DNA from 4 places in the Rhodopseudomonas palustris HaA2 genome. Region 3 is predicted to be linked to each of the others. Evidence: riboswitches for the same ligand, from Rfam matches in the RefSeq annotation. Region 3 holds a riboswitch; each other region holds the start of a gene.
The links. Region 3 has a riboswitch for cobalamin ahead of RPB_RS24655 (hypothetical protein). Riboswitches for the same ligand answer to the same signal wherever they lie in the genome.

Region 1: it holds a riboswitch for cobalamin, as region 3 does, so the genes downstream of both, RPB_RS23565 (TonB-dependent receptor) here and RPB_RS24655 (hypothetical protein) in region 3, are expected to answer to the same signal.
Region 2: it holds a riboswitch for cobalamin, as region 3 does, so the genes downstream of both, RPB_RS00510 (TonB-dependent receptor) here and RPB_RS24655 (hypothetical protein) in region 3, are expected to answer to the same signal.
Region 4: it holds a riboswitch for cobalamin, as region 3 does, so the genes downstream of both, cobT (nicotinate-nucleotide--dimethylbenzimidazole phosphoribosyltransferase) here and RPB_RS24655 (hypothetical protein) in region 3, are expected to answer to the same signal.

Annotation. Positions count from the first base shown of each region.
Region 1 is NC_007778.1:5,293,723-5,295,917, reverse strand. Features, by position in the region: gene RPB_RS23565 (TonB-dependent receptor) at 1-725, opposite strand, end outside; cobalamin riboswitch at 835-1,037, opposite strand; gene RPB_RS23560 (DUF938 domain-containing protein) at 1,171-1,854, shown strand; gene RPB_RS23555 (MFS transporter) at 1,972-2,195, shown strand, end outside.
Region 2 is NC_007778.1:110,988-113,182, reverse strand. Features, by position in the region: gene typA (translational GTPase TypA) at 1-168, opposite strand, end outside; cobalamin riboswitch at 702-899, shown strand; gene RPB_RS00510 (TonB-dependent receptor) at 1,006-2,195, shown strand, end outside.
Region 3 is NC_007778.1:3,635,101-3,637,295, forward strand. Features, by position in the region: gene tcuB (tricarballylate utilization 4Fe-4S protein TcuB) at 1-395, shown strand, start outside; cobalamin riboswitch at 532-742, shown strand; gene RPB_RS24655 (hypothetical protein) at 854-1,396, shown strand; gene RPB_RS16020 (precorrin-8X methylmutase) at 1,393-2,022, shown strand; gene RPB_RS16025 (precorrin-2 C(20)-methyltransferase) at 2,019-2,195, shown strand, end outside.
Region 4 is NC_007778.1:3,753,884-3,756,078, forward strand. Features, by position in the region: gene RPB_RS16545 (cysteine-rich small domain-containing protein) at 1-80, opposite strand, end outside; cobalamin riboswitch at 292-498, opposite strand; cobalamin riboswitch at 655-863, shown strand; gene cobT (nicotinate-nucleotide--dimethylbenzimidazole phosphoribosyltransferase) at 1,070-2,134, shown strand; gene cobS (adenosylcobinamide-GDP ribazoletransferase) at 2,131-2,195, shown strand, end outside.

The DNA.
Region 1 (2,195 bases), 1.7 Mb from region 3:
GGCGTGGCATAGCGCAGCTCGCCGATCGCGTTGTTCTGTTCCAGCGCGTTGTTGGCGCGATAGCCGTTGGAGCGCACGCCGTTGGCGAACACCGAGGTCGACCACGGCCCGGAATTGTACGCCGCGGAAATCGATGCCAGCCGCTGGTTGAACGAGCCGAAGCCGCCTTCGGCCCGGAACGTCGCGGGCGGTCCGCCGGCGCCGGTCTTGGTGACGATATTGATGACGCCGCCGACCGCATTGTCGCCGTACAGCACCGCGCCGCTGCTGCCGCGGGTGATCTCGATGCGCTCGATCGATTGCAGCGGGATGCTCGACAGGTCGACGCCCTGCAGATCGAGGTCGTTGAGGCGGCGGCCGTTGACCAGGAACAGTGTGTTCGAGGTCGCGGTGGCGCCGAAGCCGCGCAGATCGATCGACGAGCCGGTGCCGTTGACGCCGCCATACAGCGTCCTGGTCTGCACGCCGGGCGTCTGCGCGATGATCTCCTGCACGGTCTGCGCCGGCGAATGCGCGATGTCGTCGGCGGTGATCACCGTGCTCGAAGTGCCGACGATGCCCTCGTAGCTGCGGGTCGCGGTGACGTTGATGGCGGGCAGCGTATTGTCCTGCGCCGACGCCGGCGCGACGCTCGCGAACAGACTGGACGCCAGAATGGTGGATGTCAGCAGCGCGCGGCAGCGCGCGGAATGATGCCGGCAATCGGCATCGGAACGAGACGGCATGGATGAACCTCGGTCGACGTTTGTGGCACGTCACAGCGAACGAGGTTTCATCGACATGCCTGCGCATCCGATGAAGCCAATGCCTGCAATTCCCGACCGGCACTCTCGCGTGTGACCACGGATGACGGCAGGTCTCCTGGCTCGCGGGGTTACCTTCCGTCGCCTTCCCAGGACCGAGTTTCCCAGTGGCATTCCGACGAAAGTCGAACCGCTTACAGTTGCGGGAACAGCTGCGGAGTTGGGTTTCCGAAGGCACCCGCACCGCATTCCCTTTTGATCCTCCGGAGAGGAACCGTCGCCTACAACTAAAAGTGTCAGAATGCGCAAAGTCAATTCGCCCTTGGCGGCGTTGCGGGCCGGCTTGGTTTGTCGCCGCCGCTTTGTTTCGCTATGTGGCTTGGAAGTGACAACGCGGCTTGCGTCAGATCAACGAGGAGCGGGGCGGATGGCTGACTATGTGGTCGAGTTCGGCAAGGACGGTCGGCCGGTCGAGCCCGACGGCCGGCTCGACGCCGCCGCCTTTCATCGCAACCAGCAGGCGATCTGCGAGGTGCTGGGCCGGCTGCTGCACGGAACAACGGGCGACGTGCTCGAGGCCGGCAGCGGCACCGGCCAGCACGTCATCGCATTCGCCCGCGCGCATCCCGGGATCGTCTGGTGGCCGAGCGATTGTCATCCGCAGCATCTGATCAGCATTGCCGCCTGGCGCGCTTACGCGGGGCTCGACAATGTGCGGCCGCCGCTGCGGATCGATCTGTCCGATCCGGCCTGGTGCGCGGAGATGACCGACGGGCGCGGTCCGGGGCCGCTGGCGGCGGTGTTTTGCGCGAATGTCGTGCACATCGCGCCGTGGCCGGTCGCGGAGGGGCTGTTCGCCGGCGCCGCGCGCACGCTGCGGCCGGACGGGCGCTTGATCCTGTATGGGCCGTTCAAGCGCGACGGCCACCATACCGCGATCAGCAATGCGGTGTTCGACACCAGCCTGCGCGCTGCCAATGCCGAATGGGGCGTGCGCGACGTCGACGAATTGCAGCAGCTCGCGGCAGGGGGCGGCCTGTCTCTGGCCGAAATCGTCGAGATGCCGGCCAACAATCTCATCCTGTGCTTCTCCCGAAGCGGCGAAACCTGAATGCTTCGCATAGGTTAGGTCCGGCCGCGGCAGTTGATCGCGGGCCGCTGCGGCCTATGATGCGGCGCGATCCTGCGGCCCGGCCGCACACGAACCGGGTGAAGGGCGAAACGACCAATGGTTGACGCGACCGCGATCGATGGATTCGCTGACGATGCGCGCGCACGCTCGAACGTGATGCGGCTGGCGGCGGCGCAGGCGCTGACCGGCGCCAATGCGGCGGTGATCTTCGCCACCGGCTCGATCATCGGCGCGCAGCTCGCGCCCAGCGTGGCGCTCGCGACCGTGCCGATCTCGATGTATGTGGTCGGCCTCGCCGCCGGCACGCTGCCGACCGGCGC
Region 2 (2,195 bases), 1.8 Mb from region 3:
GGCCAGAATGGTGATGCCGCGCTCGCGCTCGAGATCGTTGGAGTCCATCGCCCGTTCGACCTGGCGCTGGTTGTCGCGATAGGTGCCGGACTGCTGCAGCAGCTTGTCGACGAGGGTGGTCTTGCCGTGGTCGACGTGTGCGATAATGGCGATGTTACGAAGGGTCATGGGTTCTCTGTCGGGTCCTGCGGGCCGGGTGCCGGTTCAGCGCGATCGCAGACAAGCCACGGAGGGCGCCTTCATGGCGCGCCGCAATCTGCCTGTGCCTGAAACGCGCGGGGCAATTCCAAAAAACAGGCCCGGCCGAATGAGGGCCGGGCACTTGCACGCGTTGCGACGCAATATAACCAAAAATCGCGAAAAAACAATGACGATCGGGGATTTGTTGTTTTCATCAGCTGCGTCCGGGGGTTGCGCGGACTGAGGCCGGCGCGCCGTTTCGCATGGCGGGCCCGGACGGTCAGCAGTCTCGTATTACCGTCCACGTGTCCGAAGCTTGGCGGTCGAAACGAACCGGCCAATCTCAGACGGGAAGGCTTGCGGACAGTATATGTAATGTTATAACGTTGCGTATACGGAACTTCTCGTCTCGCAGTCAGGGTCCCGCCATCCCGCGACGCGGTCGGCGGACCTCCGAGCCCGGTCGGACTAGCGGACGGGAAAACAACGGGCGGGTTCGTTGACAGCATTCGGAGAGCTCCAGTACGGTCGCGCCCGACGGTTCCCGCAAGGGATCAATAGGGAATGCGGTGAGGGTCGCGCGCGATCCGATTCCGCGGCTGCCCCCGCAACTGTGAGCGGCGAGCCTTTCGCCACACGCCACTGGGCCTCGTGCCTGGGAAGGCGGCGAAAGGCACGGACCCGCGAGCCAGGAGACCTGCCGTCGTTCGTGGTCACACGCGAGCGCATCGGGCGGGGTGTCCTGGTGAGTGTCGAACTGCGGCCGTCCGGCTGCGGCAAGGCCTTGGCTTGCGGTGACGTGCCACGTTAACCGCGAGTCCCTCGATGTCTCCCTCTCCGACTGCTTCCGGGCGCAACCGTCGCCTGCTGTCCTCCGTCGCCCTGACGGCTCTGCTGTGGCCCGCTGCCGGCCACGCCCAATCCGCGCCGCGCGGCCTCGACCCGATCGTGGTCGAAGGCCAGACCGCGCGGCCGTCCAAGCCGCGCGCGGCTTCGTCCGCGGCCGGCTCGTCGCGGACGCGCCGGGCCTCGGCGCCCGCGTCACGCCCGCCTGCCGCGCCTGCTGCCGCGCCGTCAGCCGCCGTCGCAGCCGTGCCGACCTTCAATCTCGGCACGATGGCATCGACCGCCAGCCGCCTCGGATTGACGCCGCTGCAGACCCCCGCCTCCGTCGACATCATCACCGCACAGACCATCGCCGAGCGCGGCCAGCGCGATGTGCTCGACGCGGTCACTCAGAACGCCACAGGCATCACGGCAACACCGGAGCCGGGCAATGGCGGCGTGGTGTTCTCGACCCGCGGTTTCAGCGGCACCGGTTCGGTGATGACCCTGTATGACGGCACCCGCCTGTATGTCGGCGCCGGCACCGTGACCTTCCCGTTCGACACCTGGTCGGCCGAGCGCATCGAGGTGCTACGCGGCCCCGCCTCGGTGATGTACGGCGAAGGCGCGATCGGCGGCGCCATCAACGTGATCACCAAGCAGCCGCTCGACGTGCAGCGCAACCAGGCCGAAGTGTCGCTCGACACCAATCTGACGCGACGGATCGCGGTCGACTCCGGTGGTCCGATCAACAAGGATGTCTCCTATCGCATCACCGCCACCGGCAACATGTCCGACGGTTGGGTCGATCGCGACAAGACTTCGAACATCGCCGTCTCGGCCGCCGTCAAGGTGAAGCAGACCGACCACCTGACCTGGACCCTGTCCACCGCCTATGGCGACCGCCACCCGTCGCTGTATTACGGCACGCCGCTGGTCAATGGCCGGCTCGACGAATCGCTGCGTTTCAAGAACTACAACGTCGGCGACAGCAGCATCCGCTATCAGGACAGCTGGACGCAGTTGAAGTCCGAGTGGCAGGTGACCGACAGCATCACCGTCCGCAACGCGCTGTACTATCTGAACAGCCGCAGGCACTGGAAGAGCGCGGAGGAATACGCCTTCAACCCGACCACCCGCCAGGTCGACCGCAGCACTTATCTGGAGATCTTCCACGACCAGCAGCAGAT
Region 3 (2,195 bases):
ACGGCTTCGGCGTCGCCGCGCCCTATCCGCTCACCAGCCTGCCGGTGCTGCTCGGCCTCGTCGGCGGCGTCGTGATGCTGGCGGGAATCGGCGGGCTGCTGTGGATCGAATATCGCGCCGATTCCGAGCCCGCCGACCGCACCGAAGTCGCACTCAACGTCGCCTTCCTGGTGCTGCTCGGGCTCGTCACCCTCAGCGGGCTCGCCGTGCTGGCGCTTCGCGACACGCCGGCAATGGGGCTGCTGCTGGCCGGCCATCTCGGGCTGGTGTTCGGGCTGTTCCTCGTGCTGCCATTCTCGAAGGCCGTCCACGCCCCGTTCCGGGCCGCCGCCCTGCTGCGCGCCGCCGCCGAGAAGGCCGCGGCGGTCGCGAGGCGCAAACCCGATCGCGGCTGACGCGATCGCAACGGGACGGCGCTGCCGCAACGGGGCGAAGCCGTCTTGATCCAACGCAAGCGCGCGCTGATTTTATGGCATCCCGGCGGGCTTCTGCGCGACGCAAGCTCGATTGACACGTCTGTGTTTTCGGACCAAACATCGCGCTGCCGACGGTTCCTGTCTGCGGACGGGACGAAGAGGGAATATCGGAAGTCATCATCCAGACGCGGATGATGGCGGTGCCGAAGCTGCTCCCGCAACTGTGAACGGCGAGCCATCGCAACACGCCACTGGGCAGACGCCTGGGAAGGCTGCGTTGGCCGTGACCCGTGAGCCAGGAGACCTGCCGTCGCCTGCTGATTGACGCCATTCCGGGCGGGATGATCCGGGGTGAAGTTCGGCCGTTCGGAGTGCAGGTCCGTTCGCCGGTTTCGCATCATCGCCATGCGCGATGGTCAACCGACGGATTGGGCACGATGCCGCTCTCGATTGTTCGCTCCGATGGGCCCGACGCCCTCGATGCGTCCGAAGCCCCGCCTTTGCCCGCCGAACTCATCGTGCTGTCGTTCTCGGACGCGGCCCTCGCCCGCTACGCGCGCGTCTGGCACCATGCCGGCTGCAAGCTGCCGCAACTGCACCTCGCCAACGCCGCCCGGCTGTCGCTCGATCAGTCGTTGCGCACGGCTGTGGCGTCGGCGCGCGGCGTGATGATCCAGCTGCCGCACGGCCTCGACGATTGGCGCGACGGCGTCGAAACCCTGGCGGCGCTCGCGCGCGAGCAGCGGATCGCCCTCGCCATCGTCGCGGAGACCGACGACGTCGATCCGCGGCTCGCCGGACTCTCCAATCTGCCGCGGTCGACGCTGCGCCGGCTGGCCACGCTCTGCCGAGGCCGTGACGACGCCGCCGCGCGCGCGGTGCTGACGCAATTGTCGCTCGCCGCCGGCCTCACCATCGCGCCCTGGCTCGACCAGCCGGCACAGCCGACCGCCGAGCCGATCCGCGAGGCGGTGCGATGAGCTACACCTACGAAACCAATGGCGACGCGATCTATCGGCAGTCCTTCGCGATCATCCGCGCCGAGGCGCAGCTCGATCGCTTCGACCGCGACGAGGAGATCGTCGCGGTGCGGATCATTCACGCCAGCGGCATGGTCGAGGTTGCGGCCGACATCGTCTTCACCTCCGGTTTCGTCGCGGCGGGCCGCGCGGCCCTGCAGGCGGGCGCGCCGATCCTGTGCGACGCGCAGATGGTCGCCAACGGCGTCACCCGCAAGCGACTGCCGGCCGACAACGAGGTGATCTGTACGCTCGGCGATCCGCGCGTCCCGGCCCTCGCCGCGCAGCTCGGCACCACGCGCTCCGCCGCGGCGCTCGAATTGTGGCGCGAGCGGCTCGACGGCGCCGTGGTGGCGATCGGCAATGCGCCGACCGCACTGTTCCGGCTGCTGGAAATCCTCGGCGAACCCGGCGCACCGCGCCCCGCTGCGATCGTCGGCATCCCGGTCGGTTTCGTCGGCGCGGCGGAATCCAAAGAGGCGTTGCTCGAGGCGGCCCCCGCACCCTGCGTCATCGTCCGCGGCCGTCGCGGCGGCAGCGCGATGACGGCGGCGGCGATCAACGCGCTGGCGAGCGAAGTCGAATGACCCGCCCGACCGTCTATGGCGTCGGCGTGGGCCCCGGCGATCCGGACCTGATGAGCGTCCGTGCTGCACGGCTGGTCGGCGCCGCCAAGGTCGTCGCTTACTTCAGGAAGGCCGGGCGCGCCGGCCACGCCCGCACCATCGTCGAAGGCCTGCTCGCCGACGGCGTCGTCGAG
Region 4 (2,195 bases), 120 kb from region 3:
GGATGGCACGGCAGGAAGGGGCAGGCCTCGTTGGTGAAGCCCTTGAAGGCCTCGTTTGTCGTGGTGTCTTTGGGTTCCATGCCCACTCCATGGCGAAGCCATTAGCGGCCCCGCATTGGCGCACAGGCGTGCGTCGTGCGGCCCGCCCGATCAGGGTGGCGAGCAACGCGCGACAATGACCGCCCGCGACGCCGATCGATCTGGCGATATCAGCAATCTGCGCTGCGACGACGGCGAACTACGTCCGATTGATCATGGAATTCTCCGCTGTCGACCCACCCGTCGACATCAAGTGGACGATTGCCTGCGGCCGGTCTCCTGGCTCGCGGATATGGTCCGGATCGCCTTCCCGAGCGCAAAACGATCGCTCAGTGGCAGCTTGATCGCGGACGATCCGCCTACAGTTGCGGGGGCAGCCGCGGAATTGGCGAAAGCTCGCCGCACCGCATTCCCTGTTTCACCTCTCTTTCGAGAGGCACCGAAGGCATGGCAAACAGAGCACGCCTCGCATCCACGCGCAAGCGCGATGCGGTTTCGGGAGCGACTACCAACATGCGCGGTGACGTCCACCGCGCACGGCAGGGAGCATTTGCACCTTCGTCGTAGAGCCCGACTCTCGCCTCCTCTCATCTTGCGTCCGGCGGGTCGTCGTGCTCTTGTCGGATCGTCTACGGTGCCTCTCGCGAGAGAGGTGAAACAGGGAATGCGGTACGGCGCGAAAGCGCCAAAGCCGCGGCTGCCCCCGCAACTGTAAGCGGATCGTCGCCGATCACATGCGCCACTGAGTCCGCCAAGACGGCCTCGGGAAGGCGATCGGGACAACATCCGCGAGCCAGGAGACCGGCCGTAGATTCGTGCAATGCCATTCGACGGTGGGTCGAAGAAGGACGTTCAGATGCCGCATCAGCTTTCCACGTAGTTCTCACCGCATCGCAATCGGTTTCGCTTCGTCGTGCTGCCCGAGCTTGCTCGCAACGGCGCGAGGAGACGTCCGTCCGATCACCTCGACGCGTCCACCGCGCAGGCGGAGGCACGCGTGCGTCCGTTGCTATCAACCCATCGCGGTCTCATGCACGCTCCACGTTCCAGCCCGCCATTCTGCGCCATCGCTCCGGTCGATCACGCGCTCGAACCGACCCTGCGCGCCCGGATCGACGCCAAGGCCAAGCCGCCCGGCTCGCTCGGCCGGCTGGAAGATCTCGCCGTGCAACTCGGGCTGATCTGGCATCCGGCGCCACCGCGCGCGGACCGCGCCACGGTGTTCGTGTTCGCCGCAGATCATGGTCTCGCCGCCGAAAGCGTGTCGCCCTATCCGGCGAGCGTGACGCGGTCGATGGTCCGCGCCTATCTCGCCGGCTGCGTCGGCGTGAACGTGCTGGCGAAAGCCGCCTTCACCGACCTCTGCGTCGTCGATGCGGGCATCGACGATGACCTGCCGCCCTGCCCCGGGCTGATCGATCGCAAGATCCGGCGCGGCACCCGCAATGCGAGCCGCGAGCCGGCGATGTCGATCGACGAGGCGCGGCGCGCGATCGACGCCGCCGTCGCGCTGGTCAGCGACGCGATCGACGGCGGCGTCGACATCGTGGCGATCGGCGAGATGGGCATCGGCAACACCACCTCGGCCGCGCTGATCACCCATCGTCTCGCCGCAGCGCCGATCGCCGACTGCGTCGGCCGCGGCGCGGGGCTCGACGCCGCCGGCGTCGCCCACAAGCTCGCGATCGCGGAGAAGGCGTCAGCGCGCACCACGGCCACCGCCCCGCTCGACGTGCTCGCCGAATTCGGCGGCTTTGAAATCGCGATGATGGCCGGCGCCGTTCTGGCGGCGGCGGCGCGGCGCCGTCCGGTGGTGATCGACGGCTTCATCGCCAGCGCCGCAGCGCTGGTCGCGGTGCGGCTGCATCCCGAGGCGCGGGACTATTGCGTGTTCTCGCATCGCTCGGCCGAGCGCGGCCACAAGGTCCTGCTCGAGACGATGGCGGCGACGCCCTATCTCGATCTCGGCCTGCGGCTCGGCGAAGGCACCGGCGCGCTGATGGCGATTCCGCTGGTGCGCGCCGCCGCCGGAATCCTCACCGACTTCGCCGACCTCTCCGACGTTCTGGCCGGCACCATCGGCACGCCGTCGTGACCGAACGCATCCGGCCGCTGCTGAACGCGATTCAGTTCATGACGGTGTTGCCGACGCGGGG